Regions from separate parts of the Streptomyces sp. NPDC052109 genome, predicted to be linked through region 3. Evidence: riboswitches for the same ligand, from Rfam matches in the RefSeq annotation. Region 3 holds a riboswitch; each other region holds the start of a gene.

What was found. A riboswitch is a leader RNA that binds a small molecule or an ion and turns the genes downstream of it on or off. The one in region 3 is predicted to bind cyclic di-AMP.
Region 1: it holds a riboswitch for cyclic di-AMP, as region 3 does, so the genes downstream of both, AB0L59_RS33660 (C40 family peptidase) here and AB0L59_RS25500 (transglycosylase family protein) in region 3, are expected to answer to the same signal.
Region 2: it holds a riboswitch for cyclic di-AMP, as region 3 does, so the genes downstream of both, AB0L59_RS31885 (M23 family metallopeptidase) here and AB0L59_RS25500 (transglycosylase family protein) in region 3, are expected to answer to the same signal.

The regions. Positions count from the first base shown of each region.
Region 1 covers NZ_JBFAWF010000023.1:21,080-28,764, forward strand. The annotation lists gene AB0L59_RS33650 (ATP-dependent Clp protease proteolytic subunit) at 1-383, shown strand, start outside; gene AB0L59_RS33655 (hypothetical protein) at 391-696, shown strand; cyclic di-AMP (ydaO/yuaA leader) riboswitch at 1,131-1,270, shown strand; gene AB0L59_RS33660 (C40 family peptidase) at 1,273-1,746, shown strand; gene AB0L59_RS33665 (ATP-binding protein) at 2,279-2,839, opposite strand; gene AB0L59_RS33670 (helix-turn-helix transcriptional regulator) at 3,053-3,913, shown strand; gene AB0L59_RS33675 (DUF397 domain-containing protein) at 3,923-4,144, shown strand; gene AB0L59_RS33680 (8-amino-7-oxononanoate synthase) at 4,221-5,348, opposite strand; gene bioB (biotin synthase BioB) at 5,496-6,680, shown strand; gene AB0L59_RS33690 (adenosylmethionine--8-amino-7-oxononanoate transaminase) at 6,673-7,685, shown strand, end outside.
Region 2 covers NZ_JBFAWF010000020.1:125,295-132,979, forward strand. The annotation lists gene AB0L59_RS31875 (pitrilysin family protein) at 1-891, shown strand, start outside; gene AB0L59_RS31880 (pitrilysin family protein) at 888-2,276, shown strand; cyclic di-AMP (ydaO/yuaA leader) riboswitch at 2,519-2,682, shown strand; gene AB0L59_RS31885 (M23 family metallopeptidase) at 2,695-3,438, shown strand; gene AB0L59_RS31890 (GntR family transcriptional regulator) at 3,644-4,330, shown strand; gene AB0L59_RS31895 (HPr family phosphocarrier protein) at 4,476-4,757, opposite strand; gene AB0L59_RS31900 (GNAT family N-acetyltransferase) at 4,936-7,685, shown strand, end outside.
Region 3 covers NZ_JBFAWF010000013.1:151,847-159,531, reverse strand. The annotation lists gene AB0L59_RS25525 (NAD(P)/FAD-dependent oxidoreductase) at 1-1,250, opposite strand, end outside; gene AB0L59_RS25520 (Ppx/GppA phosphatase family protein) at 1,750-2,730, opposite strand; gene AB0L59_RS25515 (DUF501 domain-containing protein) at 2,727-3,332, opposite strand; gene AB0L59_RS25510 (septum formation initiator family protein) at 3,360-3,836, opposite strand; gene eno (phosphopyruvate hydratase) at 3,942-5,228, opposite strand; gene AB0L59_RS25500 (transglycosylase family protein) at 5,576-6,280, opposite strand; cyclic di-AMP (ydaO/yuaA leader) riboswitch at 6,285-6,457, opposite strand; gene AB0L59_RS25495 (transglycosylase family protein) at 6,640-7,685, opposite strand, start outside.

The DNA.
Region 1 (7,685 bases), on a different contig from region 3:
ACACGATGCGCTACGTCACGTGCGACGTGGCCACCTACTGCCTGGGCCGGGCCGCGTCCCAGGCCGCGCTGCTGATCGCGGCCGGCACGCCGGGCAAGCGGTTCGCCCTCCCCGGTGCGCGCATGGTGATCGCGCAGCCGAAGCTCCCCGAACCCGTGCGGGGACAGCCCAGCGACCTGGTCATCCAGGCCGAGGAGTTGACCCGGGTCCGCGCGGCGACGGAGAAGATGCTCGTCCGCCACACCGGGCGTACGTCCGAGCAGGTCCACCGTGACCTGGAACGGGACTTGACGCTGGACGCCCCCGCGGCGGTGGCCTACGGCCTGGTGGACGGCATCGTGCCGAGCCGGCGGAGCATGCCCGGCGCACGGGGCGCGGAGTGAGCCGCCGATGCTGCCGGAACTGCCGCCGCTGCCCGCACTGACGCGTGCCGAGGGCGAACTGATCGACCGTTACCTGGAGGCGGTCGACCTGCTGGGGCGCGTCAATCCCGCACACGACGGGGACACCTACCGCGGACTGCGCGCGGCGCAGGCCCTGGTACGCAAGGCCGCAGAGCTGCGTGACGCCCTCGCGTCGATGCACCGGCGAGGCGAGACGGAGCTGCACGGGGACACACTGGCACGGGCCTTGCGGGTGCTGGACGGTGAGCGTCGGGCCGCGCGCGTCGCGCTCCCGCCGGACGGCGTCGGCTGATCCGGACGCCGGACCAGCCGGGCGGGCCCGAATGTCGACGGGCGCCGTTCGGATCGGACTTGAAACGGCCCGAACGACGTACCGCCGACCGGTGTATATCCAGGACGTTTTCCGGGCCTCCCGACTTGCGCGCCGCGTCGGTTCGCGAGCCGCGAGAAGACGCTCCGCCCCAGGTCCGCGGCTACGAGCGGAAACTGACGCCGCCTCGAACACAGCACTGTCCACCCGAACGGGCGAGTGGTGAGTAACGCCACAAATCCCCGGTTCCATTGGGATTTTCTGACAGTCGTGAGTGAAGATCCCTGTCTGACGACAAGCCCCCGCCACCGCGGCGGGGCGGTTCGGGCGGACGCCGAGTCCTGCCGCCGCCCGGACGACCGGTCGACAGGAGTGGATCGGCAGGAGTGGAGGACCCGAGCAAGGCGGGTCGCCGGAGCGGCCGTTCGTCTGTACGTCACAGGCGGCCGGAGGTTCCGAGCAGCCCTTGGGGTGAAGCCGCGGCAAACGCGGCCGGGCAACTTCGCCAGCCCGAATCCGACAGGTCATCCTTCACAGGCGGCTGACGAAGGGTTGCGCATGACTGCGCTCAATCGTGTCCCGTCGCTCATGGCCCGGGCCGGTACGGCCTCGGCCCTCACCCTTGCCGCCGTCGGCGGCTCGATCGCGGTTCCCGGTCTCGCCACCGAGGCCTCGGCCGCCGGCATCGCGGCCAAAGCACTGGAGGTCGCGGCCTCCAAGAGGGGCGCCCCGTACCAGTACGGGGCCACGGGCCCGCGCAGGTTCGACTGCTCGGGACTGACGCTCTACTCGTTCAAGAAGGCGGGCAAGACCCTGCCGCGTACCGCCGCCGCGCAGTACAACAGGACGCACCACATCTCCGCCAGCCGCCGCAAGGCCGGTGACCTGGTCTTCTTCCACTCGGGTTCGTACGTCTACCACGTCGGCATCTACGCCGGGCACGGGAAGATCTGGCACGCGCCGAGGACCGGAGACGTGGTGAGGCTCCAGAAGATCTGGACCAAGAGCGTCTGGTACGGCCGGGTCAGCTGACCGGCCGTCAGGTCAGGGCCGGGAGCGGCTCCAGCAACAGGGCCGCTCCCGGCACCGTCAGCGCCCCGGTGCCCGCCTGGAGCCCACGGGCGGCCCGGGGTCGGCGCAGTCATGCCGCCGCCCGGTCCACCAGCAACGCCGCCGCCCGGAACCACGCCGGTGCCGGTGCGGACACGATCGGCGCGGGCAGGAGCGTCCGGGGCAGCCTCCGCCGCCGTCGTCGGTGCGTCTGTAGCCGGTCCTGGTGGAGGAACTGGTTCTGGTGACCGCGCCGGGACACGCGCTGATCAGCACGGCGCCGCTGGTGCCGAAGCCCGGGTACGGCGTGGTGTGCGCACTGGTCAACGCCGGGCCGGGCGTGGCCGTCGCACCGGAGACGGTGGCCCGCACTGCGGTCACACCGGTCGGCGTTCGCCGCCCGGAGGCGGGCCGGCCGAGCCGGACGATCTCGCTGACCCACCCCCCTGAGGAGACGACACACGCCGCGGACGTTCCGTGCCCTGCTGCGCGCAGCCTTCGGCGGAGCCGGGCGCTAGGCCCTGTCCGGGGTGCCCTCGTGGCCGGTCACGGCCCCGCTCTCGACCTCGGTCGGTGCGGGGGCTCCCCACTGCGGTGCGACCGCGTTCGGACACAGGCCCATCCCCCTGTGGGGCACCGCCGGCACCGGCTCCGCCGGGAGCGCCCAGGGAAGTTCGATGGAGACCGTCTTGCCGCCCTCACGGGTGGGGCGGACGCGGAGTCTGCCGCCGCACTCCGCGGTGAGCCAGCGGATGATGACCAGGCCGCGGCCGTTGTCCTGCTGGACGGCGGCGGGCAGTCTCTTCGGAAAGCGCGGATGACTGTCCGTGACGCCGATGCGCAGATGTTCGTCACGGTCCAGCGCGATGTCGACCGTGAAGGTGGGTGACTGACCGAAGGTGTGCTGTACGGCGTTCGTGGCGAGTTCGGAGACGATGAGCCGCACCGTGTCGGCTGTCTCGGTGTCCGACGGCAGGCCCCACTCCGCGAGCGTGCCCACGACATAGGTGCGGGCGGCGGAGACCGAGGCGGGATCGCTCGGCAGAGTGACGGATGCTTCCAGATGGTCTGCCATGGCGACGTCGTCCCTTTCCCACGGGATCGCAGTCCGACACGGAGCGGATGGTTCGAGTACGGTCCCGGACTGGTGCTTGCGCGTCAGACTGCCATCACCGGGTCGGTCACGGGGCGCGATCCACCAAGATATGCATATATCTGTCGCCCGATGCGGTGAACTCTGCGACGCGAAACCGTATTCGGGCGGCTCGGAAGGAGTAAGGAGGAGCCCATGCAGAACGGGCCGGCAGTGCGCCGCCGCAAACTGGGCGCCGAACTGCGCATGCTGCGTACCGGTGCTGGGCTCACCAGCGGTGAGGCGGCTCGGCTGGTCGGCTGGCACCAGTCGAAGGTGAGCCGTATCGAGACCGGTGCCAGCGGCGTGAAACCAGCCGATGTGCGGTTACTGCTCGACGCCTACGGGGTGCGGGACGGGCAGCTGTGCGAGCTGCTGCTGATGCTGGCGAGCTCCGAGGACGCGGGCGACCGGCACCGCTGGTGGCACGCCTACCGAGGGGTACTGCCGCCGGCGTACCGGGACTTCATCAGCCTGGAGTCGCAGGCGAGCGCGATGCGCACGCTGGAGACCACGGTAGTGCCCGGACTGCTGCAGACCCGCGAGTACGCCCGCGCGGTGACCCGGGCGGCCGTGAAGGACCTGGACGACGAGAGCCTGGACGCGCTGGTGGAGGTGCGGCTGGCGCGGCAGGACGTGCTCCGCGCCGCACGGCCGCTGGAGCTGAGCGCGGTGCTGGACGAGGCGGTGCTGCGGCGCGAGGTCGGCGGCCCCGGGGTGATGGCCCGGCAGCTGGAGCGGCTGACGGAGGCTGCGCGGCTGCCCCAAGTGCGGCTGCAGGTACTGCCGTTCGGCGCCGGGGCGCATATCGGTCTCACCGGGCCTTTCGTTATCTTCTCATTTCCGAGCACTTCTGATCTGGACGTGGTTGTTCTCGACCAGTTGACGAGTAGCCTCTACCTGGAACGGAAAGAAGACCTCATGGCCTACAGCGAGGCCTTCGACACCCTTCGGTTTCACGCCCTTTCCCCCGAGGACTCGTTGGACTACATCGCCGGGATAGGTGACGGCGCGTAAGGAGGCACCATGACCGCACTGCCTCGGAACGTCCCTGCCAGTACCGACCTGCACGACGTGCGCTGGCTGCGCAGCAGCTACAGCACGGGAGCCAACAACTGCGTGGAGACGGCCCGGCCGCGCTCCGGCCCGGGGGCCGGACTGCTCGCCGTGCGCGACTCGAAGAACCCGGCCGGCCCCGCCCTGGTCTTCTCGGCCGAGAGCTGGGCCGGTTTCCTGACCGCCATCTGATCAGAACCAATCACACGCAATCATTCGGGATCACCCGGGATCGTTCCGGCGCACAGCACGGCCGTGTCACGCCGACTCATGGTCGCGTTTCGCCGATCACACGTACAGCACGTTCGATCTCGGCCCCGGACAGGTCCGCTCGGGCGGTCAGCCGCAGCCGTGAGATGCCGTCGGGCACGGAAGGAGGACGGAAACAGCCCACGGCCAGCCCCGCGGTACGGCAGTCGGCCGCCCAGCGCACCGCCTGATCGGGGGACGGAGCCCGCACGGAGACCACCGCGGCGTCCGGACGCACCGCTTCCAGACCCGCGGCGGTCAGCCGTGCGTGCAGCTGCGCGGCCACCTCCCGGGCGCGCGCCGCACGCTCGGGCTCCCGCACGAGCAGCCGCAGCGCCGCCAGGGCCCCACCGGCCGCCGCCGGGGCGAGGCCCGTGTCGAAGATGAAGGTCCGGGCCGCGTTGACCAGATGGTCGATGACCCGCGCCGGGGCGAGCACCACCCCGCCCTGACTGCCCAGCGACTTGGAAAGCGTGGCCGTGACCACCACGTCCGCGGCCCCGGCCAGCCCGGCCGCGTAGGGCGCGCCCCGGCCGCCGTCGCCCAGGACGCCGAGCCCGTGGGCGTCGTCCACGACCAGGCCCGCGCCGCGCTCCCGGCACGCCTCGGCCAGCTCGGCCAGCGGTGCCCGGTCGCCGTCGACCGAGAACACGGTGTCGGAGACGACGATGGCCGCTCCCTGATGGGTGGCCAGGGCCTTGCGCACCGCCTCCGGGTCGGCGTGCCCGACGACCTGCTTGTCGCCCCGGGCGAGCCGGCAGCCGTCGATGAGGGAGGCGTGGTTGCCCGCGTCGGACACGATCAGCGAGCCGTGCGGGCCGAGCGCGGTGACCGCGGCCAGGTTGGCGGCGTATCCGGAGGAGAAGACCAGCGCCGCCTCGAAGCCGCAGAACGCGGCCAGCTCGCGCTCCAGCTCGGTGTGCAGCTCGGTGGTGCCGGTGACCAGCCGGGAGCCGGTGGCCCCGCCGCCCCAGGTCCGGGCGGCCCGGGCGGCCCCCTCGGTGACCTCGGGGTGGTGGGCGAGGCCCAGGTAGTCGTTGCTCGCCAGATCCAGCAGCGGCGAGTCGGCCGGGCGCGGGCGCAGGGTGCGTACGAGTCCGGCGCGGCGGCGCGCCTCGGCCTGGTCGTCGATCCAGCCGAACGCCATGGGTCCTCCGGGGCTTTTGTAGGTAGCGGACAGACCCTAGCGGTACGACCAGCCGCCCAGGGTGTGGCAATACCCACACGGTGAACCGTCTCCGTTGTGCAAACTCTCCTTGGCCCGGGGCGGTTCCGTAGGACAGGATCAGGGCTCATGGACCTGCTGAACACGCTGGTGGACAAGGGGCTTCGGCGCGAGCTGCCGACCCGCGAGGAAGCGCTCGCCGTTCTGGCCACCTCCGACGACGACCTGCTCGATGTGGTGGCCGCGGCCGGGAAGGTGCGCCGGCACTGGTTCGGGCGACGCGTGAAACTCAACTATCTGGTGAACCTCAAGTCGGGCCTGTGCCCGGAGGACTGCTCCTACTGTTCCCAGCGGCTCGGCTCGAAGGCCGACATCCTGAAGTACACCTGGCTCAAGCCCGACGAGGCCTCCGAGGCGGCCGCCGCCGGTCTCGCGGGCGGCGCCAAGCGCGTCTGCCTGGTGGCCAGCGGGCGCGGCCCGACGGACCGGGACGTGGACCGGGTCTCGGAGACCATCAGGACGATCAAGGAGCAGAACGAACAGGTCGAGGTGTGCGCCTGCCTCGGTCTGCTCTCCGACGGCCAGGCGGAACGGCTGCGCGAGGCCGGCGCGGACGCCTACAACCACAACCTCAACACGTCCGAGGGGACGTACGCGGACATCACGACCACGCACACGTACGCCGACCGGGTGGACACGGTGCAGAAGGCGCACGCGGCCGGACTGTCCGCCTGCTCCGGCCTGATCGCGGGCATGGGCGAGAGCGACGAGGACCTGGTCGACGTGGTCTTCTCGCTGCGGGACCTGGACCCGGACTCGGTGCCGGTGAACTTCCTCATCCCGTTCGAGGGCACGCCGCTGGCCAAGGAGTGGAACCTGACCCCGCAGCGCTGCCTGCGGATCCTCGCGATGGTCCGGTTCGTCTGCCCGGACGTGGAGGTGCGTATCGCCGGCGGCCGCGAGGTCCACCTCCGTACGATGCAGCCGCTCGCCCTGCACCTCGCCAACTCCATCTTCCTCGGCGACTACCTGACCAGCGAGGGCCAGGCCGGCAAGGCCGACCTGGAGATGATCGCGGACGCCGGATTCGAGGTGGAGGGCGCCGGCGAGGTGACGCTGCCGGAGCACCGGGTCGAGGCCGCGGGCGGCTGCGGCTCGCACGAGGGCTGCGGCTCGCACGAGGGCGCGGACGCGTGCGGTACGGCGGCCGGTGCGTGCGGCACGGCGGCGGAGCCGGCCGCGCAGGAGCCGCGCACCGACCTGGTCGCCGTGCGCCGCCGGGGCGCCGGAACGGACCTCGCGCCCAATGCCTGATCTGCCCGGCCTGAGCGTGCCCGAGCTGCTGGAGCTGGATCGCCGGCATGTGTGGCATCCCTACGGCCCGATGCCCGGACGCGTCGAACCGCTCGTCGTGGAGTCGGCGAGCGGGGTCCGGCTGCGGCTCGCGGACGGCTCGGGCGAACTGGTGGACGGCATGTCCTCATGGTGGTCGGCCATCCACGGCTACAACCACCCGGTCCTGAACGAGGCGGCGCACGGGCAGCTCGGGCGGATGAGCCATGTGATGTTCGGCGGGCTCACACACGAACCCGCCGTACGGGTCGCGAAGCGCCTTGTCGACATGTCTCCGGCCGGACTCGAGCATGTGTTCCTCGCCGACTCCGGTTCGGTGTCGGTCGAGGTGGCGGTGAAGATGTGCCTGCAGTACTGGCGTTCGCTGGGCCGGTCCGGCAAGCAGCGGCTGCTGACCTGGCGGGGCGGCTACCACGGCGACACCTGGAACCCGATGTCGGTGTGCGACCCCGAGGGCGGGATGCACGGGCTGTGGTCCGGCGTGCTGCCGCGCCAGGTGTTCGCCGACGCACCGCCGACGGCGTACGAGGAACCGTACGCGGACCATCTGCGCGAGCTGATCGCACGCCACGCGCACGAGCTGGCCGCGGTGATCGTGGAGCCGGTCGTGCAGGGTGCGGGCGGGATGCGCTTCCACTCCCCCGCGTATCTCCGGGTGCTGCGGGAGGCGTGCGACGCGCACGACGTGCTGCTGGTGTTCGACGAGATCGCCACCGGTTTCGGCCGCACGGGCGCGCTGTTCGCGGCGGAGCACGCGGGTGTCACCCCGGATGTGATGTGTGTGGGCAAGGCGCTGACCGGCGGCTATCTGACTCTGGCGGCCACGCTGTGCACCGCGCGGGTCGCCGACGGCATCTCGCGGGGCGAGGTGCCGGTGCTCGCGCACGGGCCGACGTTCATGGGCAACCCGTTGGCGGCGGCCGTGGCCTGCGCCTCGATCGAACTGCTCTTGGGCCAGGACTGGCG
Region 2 (7,685 bases), on a different contig from region 3:
GGCCACCCGTACCACCACACGCCGATCGGCTCGATGGCGGACCTGGACGCGGCCACCCTGGAGGACGCCCGCCGGTTCTTCCGTACCTACTACGCGCCGAACAACGCGGTGCTCTCCGTGGTCGGCGACATCGACCCCCAGCAGACCCTCGCCTGGATCGAGAAGTACTTCGGCTCGATCCCTGCCCACGACGGCAAGCCCGAGCCGCGCGACGGCAGCCTGCCGGACGTCATCGGCGAGCAGAAGCGCGAGGTCGTCGTCGAGGAGGTCCCGGCGCGCGCCCTGATGGCCGCCTACCGGCTCCCGGAGGACGGCACCCGCGCGTGCGACGCCGCCGACCTCGCCCTGACCATCCTGGGCGGCGGCGAGTCCTCCCGCATCTACAACCGGCTGGTCCGTCGCGACCGTACGGCCGTCGCGGCCGGCTTCGGCCTGCTGCGGCTGGCCGGCGCGCCCTCCATGGGCTGGCTGGACGTGAAGACCTCCGGTGACGTCGAGGTGCCGGTCATCGAGACCGCCATCGACGAGGAGCTGGCCCGGTTCGCCGAGGAGGGCCCCACGCCCGAGGAGATGGAGCGCGCCCAGGCCCAGTTGGAGCGCGAGTGGCTGGACCGGCTCGGCACGGTCGCCGGCCGCGCCGACGAACTGTGCCGGTTCGCCGTCCTGTTCGGGGACCCGCAGCTCGCCCTCACCGCCGTCAAGCGCGTCCTGGAGGTGACCCGGGAGGAGGTCCAGGAGATCGCCAAGGCCCGACTGCGGCCCGACAACCGGGCGGTCCTGGTCTACGAACCGAAGTCCCCGGAGGAGGTCGAGGACGCCGACGTCCCCGAGGACCCCGAGCAGGAAGCCACCGTAGAGGCCGGTACCGAGAACGAGGAGACGGCCAAGTGACCGAGCTCGCCACCATGGACTTCCACCCCCAGCCGCAGCCCGGCGCGGCCAAGCCGTGGGCGTTTCCCGCGCCCGAGCGCGCCGCGCTGGACAACGGCCTGACCGTGCTGCGCTGCCACCGCCCCGGCCAGCAGGTCGTCGCCGTCGAGGTGCTGCTGGAGGCGCCCCTGGACGCCGAGCCGGCCGGTCTGGACGGCGTCGCCACGATCATGGCTCGGGCCTTCTCCGAGGGCACCGACAAGCACTCCGCCGAGGAGTTCGCCGCCGAGCTGGAGCGCGCGGGCGCCACGCTGGACGCGCACGCCGACCACCCGGGCGTCCGGCTCAGCCTGGAGGTCCCGGCCTCCCGCCTGGCCAAGGGCCTCGGCCTGCTCGCCGACGCCCTGCGTGCACCCGCCTTCGCCGAGAGCGAGGTCGAGCGGCTGGTCCGCAACCGCCTGGACGAGATCCCGCACGAGCTGGCCAACCCCTCCCGCCGGGCCGCCAAGGAGCTCTCCAAGGAGCTGTTCCCGGTGGCCTCTCGCATGTCACGCCCGCGCCAGGGCACCGAGGAGACGGTCGAGAAGATCGACGCCGCCGCCGTGCGCGCCTTCTACGACCGGTACGTCCGCCCCGCCACGGCCACCGCGGTCGTGGTCGGCGACCTCACCGGCGTCGACCTGGACGCGCTGCTCGGCGACACCCTGGGCGCCTGGACCGGCACCGCCGGCCAGCCCCGGCCCGTGCCGCCGGTGACTGCCGACGACACCGGCCGCGTGGTCATCGTGGACCGGCCCGGCGCGGTCCAGACGCAGCTGCTCATCGGTCGCGTCGGGCCCGACCGGCACGACCGCGTGTGGCCCGCCCAGGTGCTCGGCACCTACTGCCTCGGCGGCACCCTCACCTCCCGCCTGGACCGCGTCCTGCGCGAGGAGAAGGGCTACACGTACGGTGTGCGCGCGTTCGGGCAGGTTCTCAGGTCCGCCCCCGACGGCACCGGTGCCTCGATGCTCGCCATCAGCGGCTCCGTGGACACGCCCAACACCGGTCCCGCGCTGGACGACCTGTGGAAGGTGCTGCGCACCCTCGCCGCCGAGGGCCTGACCGACGCCGAGCGGGACGTGGCCGTGCAGAACCTCGTCGGGGTGGCGCCGCTGAAGTACGAGACCGCGGCGGCCGTCGCGAGCACGCTGGCCGACCAGGTCGAGCAGCACCTGCCCGACGACTTCCAGGCGACGCTCTATCAGCAGCTGGCGGCGACGGGCACGGTGGAGGCCACGGCGGCCGTCGTGAACGCCTTCCCGGTGGACCGCCTGGTGACGGTCCTCGTCGGTGACGCCTCCCACATCAAGGCGCCGGTGGAGGCGCTCGGCATCGGTGAAGTGACCGTGGTGGCGGCCGAGTAGGGCAGCCGTCGCAGCGGCCGGGTGCGCCCGAGCGGGTGCACGCGCGTGGGGCCCTGACCGCCTACGGGCGTCAGGGCCCCAGCTGTTCCACTCCCTTCCTCAGATGCCCGATTTGCGGCGGAGGTTGCCTGTCTGCCCTGTGGGATGCGCTACAAAAGGCCGGATCGGTTTGGGATGGGCGAGTGGGCTTCCGTAGCGTCGTCCGGGCTGTTCGTCGGGCAGTACGCCGCGCCCGCGGCACCGGACAGCCATCGCCGAGTCCCCGTACGGCGCGAGCCAGGGGAGCCGGGGACCCACGCAGTCCCTGGGGTGAATCGGGCGCCGGCGCGAGCCGCGAGTGAGCCCGTAGGAGACCTTCCTGCTCCGAACCCGTCAGCTAACCCGGTAGGCGAGAGGGAAGGAAAGGACCAGCCACTTCATGGCGTTCATGTGCGCCACCGGGAAGCACCGCAAGCCCGGCCGCGTCAAGCGCACCACCGCTCGGGCGGCCGGTGTCGCGGCCCTCACCACCACCGGTGTCATCGGCGGCCTCGTGGCCTCCCCGGCGTTCGCCGCCGAGAACTCCGCCGAGCAGACCGGCCTCGTCCCCGTGGTCAGCGTCGGCGACGACATCGCCGAGCAGATCGACGCGCAGGCCATCGCCCAGAGGCGGGCCGCCGAGCAGAAGGCGGCGGAGGAGGCCGCGGCCAAGAGGGCCCGGGAGATCCGTGAGGCCAAGGCCCGTGCCGCCCGCGAGGCCGAGCGCAGGCGCCTGAACGCCTTCGTCGCTCCGGTCGCGGACTCGTACGTCTCCACGGGTTACAAGGCCAGCAGCTCCCTGTGGTCCTCCGGCTCGCACACCGGCATCGACTTCCACGCGGCCGGCGGCACGCCCGTCCACGCGGTCGGCTCCGGCACCGTCGTCTCCACGGGCTGGGGCGGCGCGTACGGCAACCAGATCGTGATCCGGATGGCCGACGGCATGTACACCCAGTACGGCCACCTGTCGTCCATCGCCGTCACGGTCGGCGAGCAGGTCACCCCCGGCCGCCGGATCGGCCTGTCCGGCTCGACCGGCAACACCACCGGCCCGCACCTCCACTTCGAGGCCCGCACGACCCCCGACTACGGCTCGGACGTCGACCCCGTCGCCTACCTCCGCAAGCACGGCGTGAACGTCTGACCCGACAGCGGTACCGCCTCGCCTCGGCGACCCCGGCTCACCGAGCCGGGGTTTTCGCCGTTTTCCGGCGGTGTCCCTCCGGCCCGCTGACCAAAAAATATCCATGTGTTCCGGCCCGCCGTCGGAAATTCCGGCCTTTTGGAATAGAGTCACGGAACACACGTCCATCGTCGACGTTTCACGGGGATTAAGGCGGAGGTCGGTCATGCGTATTCCGGCGCACTCGGTGTGCACGGCGATCCGGGACGACATCGTCGCGGGTGTCCACGAGCGCGGCGGCCGCCTCACCGAGGAAGTCCTGGCCCGCCGCTACGGCGTCTCGCGCGTTCCCGTGCGCGAGGCCCTGCGCACCCTGGAGGCCGAGGGCTTCGTGGTGACGCGGCGGCACGCGGGCGCGTGCGTGGCCGAACCGACCGAGCAGGAGGCCGCCGACCTGCTGGAGATGCGCATGCTCCTGGAGCCCCTCGGGGCCGCCCGGGCCGCCCAGCGCCGCACCGAGGCCCATCTGAAGGTGCTGCGGGGCCTGGTCAGGCTGGGTCAGGAGCGGGCCCGCAGAGGGCACAGCGAGGATCTGCGCTCGCTGGGCAGCTGGTTCCACGAGACGCTCGCCCAGGCCTGCGGCAGCCCTTCGCTGACCGCGATGCTCACCCAGCTGCGGCACAAGATCGCCTGGATGTACGCGGTGGACGCGCCGTCCAGCCCGGCGGAGTCCTGGTCGGAGCACGGCGCCATCGTGGACGCCGTGGCGCGCGGCGACGGAGAGCGCGCGCGGGCGGTCACGGCGCTGCACGCCGAGCGTGCGACCGCCGCGCACCGGCTGCGTTTTCCCGGCGCCGTCGAGCGGGTGAGGACTTCGCAACATGCCGTAAACATGTCGAGCCTTCGGCATTAACACGGGCGCCGTATACAAAGAAGAGTAATTGGGCAGCACCCTAATTCCGCTGCCTCTTATTCCGGCGTGCGCGCAATGGGCCGGAAAGGAGAAGCCGCGCCGCCCGAAAAGGGCGACGCGGCTTCGTGTATCAGCGTGCTGGTGTTCAGACCGTCTCGGGCAGTTCCTCGAGGCCCTCGGCGACCAGCTTGGCCAGCCGGTCCAGGGCGGCGTCCGCGCCCTCGGAGTCGGAGGCCAGGACGATCTCCTCGCCACCCTGGGCGCCCAGGCCCAGGACAGCCAGCATGGAGGCCGCGTTGACGGGGTTGCCGTCAGCCTTGGCGATCGTCACCGGGACGCCTGCGGCCGTGGCGGCTCGGACGAAGATGGAAGCGGGGCGGGCGTGGAGGCCCTCGGCCCAGCCGACGTTGACGCGGCGCTCAGCCATGTGTTGCTGCCCTTCAGTCTTCAGGGTTGTCTAGACCAGTTTCCCATATCGTGAAGCATGCCCGGATCGGACCTTCGTCCTGTCCCGGAGCGTCGTCGGACCGCGGCCTCGATCCGTCGTGTCGTCCTCCACAGACTGCCCCGCGCCGTTGTCGTACGCGAGCCGTACCCTGGGGCCCATGCAGACCTCGGCGGACCGGCAGGACCGGCACGAGTACCCCGCCCACTGGGAGGCGGACGTGGTGCTGCGCGACGGGGGCACCGCGCGCATCCGGCCCATCACCGTTGATGACGCCGACCGCCTGGTCAGCTTCTACGAGCAGGTCTCGGACGAGTCGAAGTACTACCGCTTCTTCGCGCCGTACCCCAGGCTCTCCGCCAAGGACGTCCACCGCTTCACGCACCACGACTTTGTGGACCGGGTGGGACTCGCGGCCACCATCGGCGGCGAGTTCATCGCCACCGTACGCTATGACCGCATCGGCGCCGACGGCATGCCCGCCTCCGCGCCCGCCGACGAGGCCGAGGTCGCCTTCCTCGTGCAGGACGCCCACCAGGGCCGCGGGGTCGCCTCCGCCCTGCTGGAGCACATCGCGGCCGTCGCCCGCGAGCGCGGCATCCGCCGCTTCGCCGCGGAGGTGCTGCCCGCCAACACCAAGATGATCAAGGTGTTCACGGACGCCGGCTACACCCAGAAGCGCAGCTTCGAGGACGGCGTCGTACGCCTGGAGTTCGATCTCGAGCCGACCGACCGCTCCCTCGCCGTCCAGCGCGCGCGGGAGCAGCGCGCCGAGGCCCGCTCGGTACGGCGGCTGCTCAGGCCCGGCTCCGTGGCGGTCGTCGGCGTGGGCCGCGCCCCCGGCGGGGTCGGCCGCAGCGTCCTCGGCAACCTCCGCGACGCCGGTTACGGCGGCCGGCTGCACGCCGTGAACAAGGCCTTTCCCCAGGACCTCGCCGAGGTCGACGGAGTGCCGGCCTACCAGTGCGTGCGGGACATCGAGGGCCCCGTCGACCTGGCCGTGGTCGCCGTGCCGGCCGAGTACGTGCCCGCAGTGGTCGCCGAGTGCGGGGAGCACGGGGTGCAGGGGCTCGTCGTGCTCTCCGCCGGATACGCCGAGAGCGGGCCCGAGGGGCGCGAGCGGCAGCGGGCGCTCGTCCAGCACGCGCGCGCGTACGGCATGCGGATCATCGGCCCGAACGCCTTCGGGATCATCAACACCGCGCCCGACGTCCGGCTGAACGCCTCCCTCGCCCCGGAGATGCCCCGCCCCGGCCGCATCGGGATGTTCGCCCAGTCCGGCGCCATCGGCATCGCCCTGCTGTCCCGGCTGCACCGGCGCGGGGGAGGGGTCACCGGGGTCACGGGCGTGTCCACCTTCGTGTCCGCCGGCAACCGCGCGGACGTCTCCGGCAACGACGTCCTGCAGTACTGGTACGACGACGCGGAGACCGACGTCGTCCTCATGTACCTGGAGTCCATCGGCAACCCGCGCAAGTTCGCGCGCCTCGCACGGCGGACGGCGGCGGCGAAGCCGCTGGTCGTGGTGCAGGGGGTCGGCTCCGCGCCGCAGGGACACGCGGTACGGGCCACCCGGCTGCCGCACGCCACCGTCTCCGCGCTGCTGCGGCAGGCCGGTGTGATCCGGGTCGACACGATCACCGAGCTGGTCGACGCGGGACTGCTGCTCGCGCGCCAGCCGCTGCCCGCGGGGCCGCGCGTGGCGATCCTCGGGAACTCGGAGTCGCTGGGGATGCTGACGTACGACCGGTGTCTCGCCGAGGGACTGCGGCCCTCGAGTCCGCTGGACCTGACCACCGGGGCGACGGCGGAGGACTTCCACCGGGCGTTGACGCGGGCACTGGCCGACGACACGAACGACGCCGTCGTCGTGACGGCGATCCCCGCGATCGGGGAGGCCTCGCCGGGGGACGCGGAGCTGGCGGAGGCGTTGCGGTCCGCTGCGGCCGCCGTGCCGGGCAAGCCCGTGCTGGTGGTGCATGTGGAGCTCGGTGGGCTTGCGGAGGCGCTGTCGGCTGCTGCCAGTACGGCACCGGCCGCCGTGGAGAAGGGACCCGGCACCGAGGTCCGCACCCCGAAACGACTGCCCACCGCGCCGGCGGACGCTCCCCCCGAGGGCACGCACCTCATCCCCGCCTACCCCGCCGCCGAACGCGCCGTTCGGGCCCTCGCCGAAGCCGTCCGTTACGGGCAGTGGCGGCGGGAGGCGGCCGAGCCCGGAAAGGTGCCCGAGTACGACGACATCCACGAGAAGGGTGCCGCGCGGCTGATCGGTGAGCTGCTGGCGCGTGGGGAAGGGCTCACGATCTCGGACGCGGAGACCTGCGAGCTGCTCGGCGAGTACGGCATCCAGGTGCGGCGCGCGCTGTCCGCCCCCACCCCCGACGACGCCGCCGAAGCCGCCCGCGCCCTCGGCTATCCGGTCGCCCTCAAGGCCACCGCCCCGCACCTCAGGCACCGCGCCGACCTCGGCGGCGTACGCCTGGACCTCGCGGACGAGGAGCAACTGCGCCGGGCGTACGCAGAGTTGATCGATTTGTTCGGGAAGCCGGAGGAGCTGCGGCCGGTGGTGCAGGGCATGGCACCGCGCGGGGTCGACACCGTCGTACGGGCCGTGATCGACCCGGCGGCCGGGGCCGTGCTGTCCTTCGGGCTCGCCGGGGCCCCCTCGCAGCTGCTCGGGGACATGGCGCACCGGCTGGTCCCGGTCACCGACCGGGAGGCGACCTCGCTGGTGCGGTCGATCCGCACCGCACCGCTGCTGTTCGGCTGGCGCGGGTCCACGCCCGTCGACACCCCGGCGCTGGAGGAGCTGCTGCTGCGGGTGTCCCGGCTGGTCGACGATCACCCGGAGGTGGTCGCCGTCACCCTGGAGCCCGTCGTGGTCGCACCGCACGGCGTGAGCGTCCT
Region 3 (7,685 bases):
AGCGTCCAGTCGGCGAAGACGCGGATCTTGCGGTTCCAGGTCGGCATCGCCATGCCGTGGTAGCCACGGTGCATGTACCAGGCGAGGCGGCCCTTGAGCTTGATCTTCATCTTGCCCATGACGATCATCGCCACGCCCTTGTGCAGGCCGAGACCGGCGACCGCACCCTTGTTGGCGTGCTCGTACTCCTTCTGCGGGAAGCCCCGCATGCCGGAGACCACGTTGTCGCCGAGGACCCTGGCCTGGCGCAGCGCGTGCTGGGCGTTCGGCGGGCACCAGGCGTTCTCGTTGCCCGCCTTGCGGCCGACGAGGTCCGGGACCTGGGCGTTGTCACCGGCGGCCCAGATGTAGTCCGTGCCCTTGACCTGAAGGGTCGGCTCGCAGTCGACGTGGCCGCGCGGGCCGAGCGGCAGACCGTAGCGGGAGAGGGCCGGGTTCGGCTTGACGCCGGCCGTCCACACGATCGTGTTGGAGTCGACCTCGAGGCCGTTCTTCAGCACGACGTGGCCGTCGACGCAGGAGTCCATGGAGGTGGAGAGGTAGATCTCCACACCGCGGCCCTCGAGGTGCTCCTTGCCGTACTGGCCGAGCTTGGGACCCACCTCGGGGAGGATCTTGTCGGCGGCGTCGACGAGGATGAAGCGCATGTCCTCGCGGGACACGTTCTTGTAGTACTTGGCCGCGTCCCGGGCCATGTCCTCGACCTCGCCGATGGTCTCCGCGCCCGCGAAGCCACCGCCGATGAAGACGAAGGTGAGCGCCTTGCGGCGGATCTCCTCGTCGTTGGTGGAGTCGGCCTTGTCGAGCTGCTCGAGGACGTGGTTGCGCAGGCCGATGGACTCCTCGATGCCCTTCATGCCGATGCCCTGCTCGGCGAGGCCGGGGATCGGGAAGGTGCGGGAGACCGCGCCGAGCGCGATGACGAGGTAGTCGAAGGGCAGCTCGTACGCCTCGCCCACCAGCGGGGCGATCGTGGCGACCTTGCGGTCCTGGTCGATGGTGGTGACCCGACCGGTGAGGACCTCCGCCTTCGGCAGCACGCGCCGCAGCGGGACGACGACGTGGCGAGGGGAGATGTTGCCGGCGGCGGCTTCGGGGAGGAAGGGCTGGTAGGTCATGTACGACCGGGGGTCGACGACCGTGACGGTCGCCTCGCCGTAGCGCATCTTCTTGAGAATGCGCCGAGCTGCGTACAGGCCTACGTACCCACCGCCTACTACGAGGATCCTGGGACGCTCCGTGGTGCTCATGCCATCGAGTATCCACCCGCCCAGGAGGGGGTGCTCGTGCGCCCCTTCACAAGGTCCGACAGGGCCTGTGCTACACTCCGCGACCCGCGTGACGCAGGTCATGGCCGACGAAGGGAACCGCAGCACCCTTTGGGCTGTTGTCAAGGCCGTGTGAGCTGCCGCTCTCGGCGGCGAGCGAGGGGTGGGCCGCCCGGAACAGCCCCCTCGGAACGCGATCCGAAGGCGGTGCGCGACCTCCATCTGAACGTGTTCAAGGGCCCCTTCGCCCCCCGAAAGGGGCAACGGACACCCTTCCGTGCACCGGCCGGGCCGAAATCCTTGTGAAGAACTTCACGAAGTTTTCCGACGCGGCGTCACCGAGGGGCCCCGAAGGGCCCCCGGGAGACGCTCAAACGTTATCCGACCTGCTCAGCAGTTCGCTACCCATCAGTAACAAAAAGAGGCCGGGAAAGGAGATTCCCTCGGGGCGAGAGGCCTCATCGCCGGGCCGGCGGACCGGTCAGCCCCGGTGCGCGGCCCCGCTCCCCGACTCCGTCTCTTCGGCCACCTTGAAGGCGATGCCGTCGAGGATGTCGTGCTCGCTCACCACGACCTCCTCGGCACCGATCCGCTCCATGATCGCCAGCAGCACGAGGGCGCCCGCGCCGATGACGTCGACCCGGCCGGGATGCATGGACGGGATCGCGGCACGCTCGGCGTGTGTGGAGCGCAGCAGCCACTCGGTGATCTCGCGGACGCGGTCGTGGGAGATCCGCGAGTGGTGGATACGCGCGGAGTCGTACTCCGGCAGCTTCTGCGCGATGGCCGAGACGGTGGTGACGGACCCGGCCAGGCCCACCAGGGTGTGCGCCTCGCGCAGCGGGACCGTCTGCTCGGCGAGGTCCAGGGCCACCTCGATGTCGGCCCGCATGGCGGCGATCTCCTCCTCGGTGGGCGGGTCGGAGACCTTGCCGCCGTGCACCAGGTGACGCTCGGTCATCCGCACGCAGCCCACGTCCACGGAGCGCGCGGCCCGCACATGGTCGTCCCCGACGACGAACTCGGTGGAGCCGCCGCCGATGTCCACCACCAGGTACGGCCGGGTGAGGTCGTCCCGCCCCTTGAGCTCCTCGGTCGCGCCGGTGAAGGAGAACTCGGCCTCCTGGTCACCGGTGATGACCTCCGGCTCGACCCCGAGGATGTCCACCACGCCGCGCACGAAGTCGTCCCGGTTCTCGGCGTCGCGGGAGGCGGAGGTGGCCACGAAGCGGAGCCGCTCCGCGCCGTGCTCCTTGATGATCTGCGCGTACTCACGGCAGGCGGCGAAGGTGCGCTCCAGCGCCTCCGGGGCGAGCCGGCCGGTACGGTCGACTCCCTGGCCGAGCCGAACGATCGTCATCCGCCGGTCCAGGTCGACGAGTTCACCCGTCTGCGGGTGCACGTCGGCGACGAGCAACCGGATGGAGTTGGTACCGCAGTCGATGGCGGCCACGCGGGTCACTTCTCGTCCTCCTCGATGCGCCTGGCGGCGAAGTGGCCCGTGCCGTCCTCCGTCGTCTCCACCTGCCACTGCCCGCCGGCCGGCGGCTGGGCCGGTGTCACGCACGGCCCCTTGCGCCACCACTCCGGCAGCAGGGCGATCGCCTCGTCGCCCAGCGGGTTCACGCCCGGGCCGGCGGCCAGCGAGTGGGCGACCAGGACGTGCAGGCACTTCACCCGGTCCGGCATACCGCCCGCGCTGGGGAAGCCCGTCAGCTCCTCGATCTCGTCCCGGCGCCGGATGTAGTCCTCGTGCGCGGCCCGGTAGGCGGCGGCCAGCTCGGGGTCCGTCTGCAGCCGCTCGGTCATCTCCTTCATCACGCCGTCCGCCTCCAGCGTGCCGATGGCCGAGGACGCCTTCGGGCACGTGAGGTAGTACAGCGTGGGGAAGGGCGTGCCGTCGGGCAGCCGCGGCGCGGTCTCCACGACGTCCGGCTGACCGCAGGGGCAGCGGTGCGCGATGGCCCTCAGGCCCCGCGGCGGACGGCCGAGCTGCTGCTTGAAGGCCTCGACGTCCGCGTCGGTGGGCTCGGAGCGCGGAGTGGGCGGCGGGGGCGTTTCCATGACTGCTTCAGGTTGGCTTTCTATCGATTACTGGTCGGAGGCGTCGGACTTGTCGACGCCGTCCCACACGTTCGCGTACCAGGGCCGGCGGGCGGCCCGGAGGTCGGCGCGGGACTGCTTGGCCGCGCCCGGGTCGATCACCACGTACCCGGTCTCCCCGGGCATCACATAGTGCAGCCGGCGGCGGATCTGCTGTTCGGCGTAGGAGTCGTCCTGCCAGCGCGCCTTGAGGTCGCGCAGCTGCTCCACCCGTTTGCGGGCCTGCTCCTGCTGCCGCTGGAGGTCGGAGATCTGCGCGCGCTGGGAGACGTACTGCCGCATCGGATAGGCGAGCGCGACGACGAGCGAGCACAGCACCAGCGCCAGCAGCGCCGCGCGGCCGGTGAGCCGGGAGCGGCGGGCCTGACGCTTGGTCTGGGAGCGGTAGACCCGGGCCGCCGTCTGCTCGCCGAGCAGCCGCAGCCTGGTCGCGGTGGAGAAACGGTCCCGGTCCCTGACGGCCATGTGGCTCTCCGCCTCCCCTTTCACACGTGCGTACGTCCCCGGACACGGTACGGGACCGGGTTCGGGGACGTACGTACGACTGGCCAAGACGTGGCCCGGGTCGCGTCAGCCCTTGAAGCGCGGGAACGCGGAGCGGCCGGCGTACACCGCGGCGTCGTCGAGGATCTCCTCGATGCGCAGCAGCTGGTTGTACTTGGCGACGCGCTCGGAGCGGGCCGGGGCGCCGGTCTTGATCTGGCCGCAGTTGGTGGCGACGGCCAGGTCGGCGATGGTGACGTCCTCGGTCTCGCCGGAGCGGTGGGACATCATGCACTTGTAGCCGCTGCGCTGGGCCAGCTCGACGGCGTCCAGGGTCTCGGTCAGCGAGCCGATCTGGTTGACCTTGACCAGCAGGGCGTTGGCGGTGCCCTCCTCGATGCCGCGGGCGAGGCGCTCGGGGTTGGTGACGAACAGGTCGTCGCCGACCAGCTGGACCTTGTCGCCGAGACGGTCGGTGATGACCTTCCAGCCGGCCCAGTCGTCCTCGAACAGCGGGTCCTCGATGGAGACAAGCGGGTAGGAGGCGACGAGCTCCTCGTAGTACTCCGTCATCTCGGCGGCGGAGCGCTCCTTGCCCTCGAAGAGGTACTTGCCGTCCTTGTAGAACTCGGAGGCGGCCACGTCGAGCGCGAGGGCGATCTGCTGGCCGGGGGCGTAGCCGGCCTCCTTGATGGCCTCGATGATGAGGTCGAGGGCCTCGCGGTTGGAGCCGAGGTTCGGGGCGAAGCCGCCCTCGTCGCCGAGGCCGGTGGACAGGCCCTTGTTCTTCAGGACCTTCTTCAGCGTGTGGTAGACCTCGGCGCCCCAGCGCAGGGCCTCGGAGAAGGACTCCGCGCCGATCGGGGCGATCATGAACTCCTGGATGTCCACGTTGGAGTCCGCGTGCGAGCCGCCGTTGAGGATGTTCATCATCGGCACCGGCAGCAGGTGCGCGTTCGGGCCGCCCAGGTAGCGGAAGAGCGGGAGGTCGGACGCCTCGGAGGCGGCGTGGGCGACGGCGAGGGAGACGCCGAGGATGGCGTTGGCGCCGAGGGAGCCCTTGTTGTCGGTGGCGTCCAGGTCGAACATGGCCTGGTCGATCAGGCGCTGCTCGGTGGCGTCGTAGCCGACCAGCTCCGGGCCGATCTGCTCGATGACGGCGAGGACGGCCTTCTCGACACCCTTGCCCTGGTAGCGGCCCGGGTCACCGTCGCGGAGCTCGATGGCCTCGAAGGCACCGGTCGAGGCGCCGGACGGGACGGCGGCACGACCCGTGCTGCCGTCGTCGAGGCCGACCTCGACCTCGACCGTGGGGTTGCCTCGGGAGTCCAGGATTTCCCGGGCTACGACGACGTCGATGGACGGCACGAGCATCTCCTTCTTGGATGTGACGCTGGTAGTGCGGGGCGGTGAGCCTTACGGCTGTGCCTTGCGGCTAGAGCCTAACCGTCCCCGGGGGATCAGCCACCGACCGACCGTCCCGTGGACGGAGAGGACACGCAGACGGTACCCATTGTTCACGATCGGAACAAAGGGGGGTAGGGGTGAAGAGCGGGGAAACGGTAGGGGTGACGAGCGGCGAAAACAAAGACCCCGCCCCGGCGCGTACGGGGGAACACGCGCCGGGGCGGGGAGACCGTGGGGACGGGGTGGCCCTCACGAGGCCTTCAGTCTGCGAGCCGGGGATGTGAGGGCGCTGTGGGTCCGTTCGGAGCCGGGTGTCACTTCAGGTGCAGCTGCTGGCCCGGGTAGATGAGGTCGGCGTGCTGGACGATGTCCTTGTTCAGCTGGAACAGCTTCTGCCAGCCGCCCGCGACGTGGTGCTTCTCGGCGATGGCGCTGAGGGTGTCGCCCGCGACGACCTTGTACTCGCCGTCACCCTTCTTGACCTTCGTGCCGGTCGGGGTGGTGACGGTCTTGCTCACCGAGGGGGCCTTGCGCTCGGTGGAGCGGGTGGCGGCCTGCTGGTCGGTGGAGCGAGTGGTCGCGCCGGTGCTCGTGCCGCTCGACGGGGTGCTCTTCGAGGAGGTGGTGGGGGCCGAGCCGTTGTAGGCGGCGCTGGACAGGCCCGTGCCGCAGACCGGCCAGGCGCCCTTGCCCTGGCCCGCGAGGACCTTCTCGGCGACGGCTATCTGCTGCGCCTTGGTGGCGAGGTCGGCGCGCGCGGCGTACGCGGTGCCGCCGTACGCGGCCCAGGTGGAGTTGGTGAACTGCAGACCGCCGTAGAAGCCGTTGCCGGTGTTGATGGACCAGTTGCCGCCCGACTCGCACTGGGCGACCGCGTCCCACTCGGAGGCGGTGGCGGCGGAGGCGTTGCCGGCCGCCATCAGCGGGGCGGCGACGGCGGCGCCGGTGACGCCGGCGAGCGTGATGGCGCGGACGGCCTTGGACGGACGACGGTGCTTGCCCTTGCCGGAAAACAGCATGGATCGATCCCCTCACCGACGCCTGCGAGGTGAGCTGTCGGGTTCGGGCCGGTTGAGTTGCCCGGCCGCACGCTCGCTTTCGCGAGGCGCGGCTTCACCCCAAGCCGGTCCAGCGTCAACCGCTGGGCCCGGCGCTTACCTTGGGTCCCCCGCTCCTGCCTACGGCGCATGACGCGACGACTGTTCCCGGGCAACCGCTGGCAGGATTCGGCGTTGCGACTGCCGGGGCTCGTGATGACGAGCGGTCCTGACCGTAGCCACGAGATCGCCGGAATTTCAAAGACGATCAGGGCTTCTGAGACTCATCCCACACTTTCACCAAACCGGACATCCGCCGCGAAACAGGGCGCCAACTCTCCCTATTCGGCGCCCTTTTCGCCCCCGACTTTCAGGGTCTGACCGGCGCTGATGTGGTTCGGGTCGGCGCCGATGGCCTTCTTGTTGGTTTCGTAGAGCGCGCGCCATCCGCCGTCGACGCCGAGGGAGTCGGCGATGGAGGCGAGGGAGTCGCCCTCATGGACGGTGTAGGTGTCCGGTCCTCGGCCGGCGTGACGGCCGGAAGACGTGCCGCTCTGACCGTTTGACACGCTTTCGTCCGCACTCGCGCCGCGGTGCCGTCCGCCACTGTTGAGCGCGCCGGTGTCGACCAGACTCCAAGAACCGGGGGCCTGCTGGTAATTGTCCGAGTTGTCGGCACCCGAGGCCGCTGTGGACGAGCTGTCGCTTCCCTGTGAGCTTCCGCCGCCCGACGAACCGAACTTGCCCGCCTTGTCGGACTTGGGGGTACTGGTCCCGGTGAAGTCGCCGGTCTCGTCCGGGGTCCCGGTGGCGTCCTTGCTCGGGTCCGGGGTCGACGCGGCGTCCGAGCCGGAACCGGAGTCCGAGGAGTCCGTGCCGGGAGTGGAGTTGGAGTCGGAGCCGGACGAGGAGGAATCCGGCAGACCGGACGAGTCGGATTCGTCGGTGGAACCGGACGTGCCGCTCGACCCGCCGCTGTCACCGGGGGTGCCGACACCGGTGTCGACATCGACCGAGGCGGAGTCGGAGGTCAGCCCGGCCGTCAGCGCGCACATGGTCCAGGGCTTGGTGCCCTGGTCGGCGAGGATCTTCTCGGCGACGGCGATCTGCTGCGAACGGCTCGCCTGGTCGGCGCTCTCCGCGTACTGCGTGCCGCCGTAGGTGTCCCAGTCGTCCTGCGAGATCTGCAGGCCGCCGTAGTAGCCGTTTCCGGTGTCCGCGCTCCAGGAACCGCCGCTCTCGCACTCGGCGACCTTGTCCCACGTGGTGCCGTCGGCCGCGTTGGCGCTCGCGGCGCCGAGCAGCGGGATGGCGATGGCGGAGCCGGTCACTCCGGCCGCGACGAGGAGGGCCGGAGCCTGGCGGGGGCGACGGTGACGACCGTTCC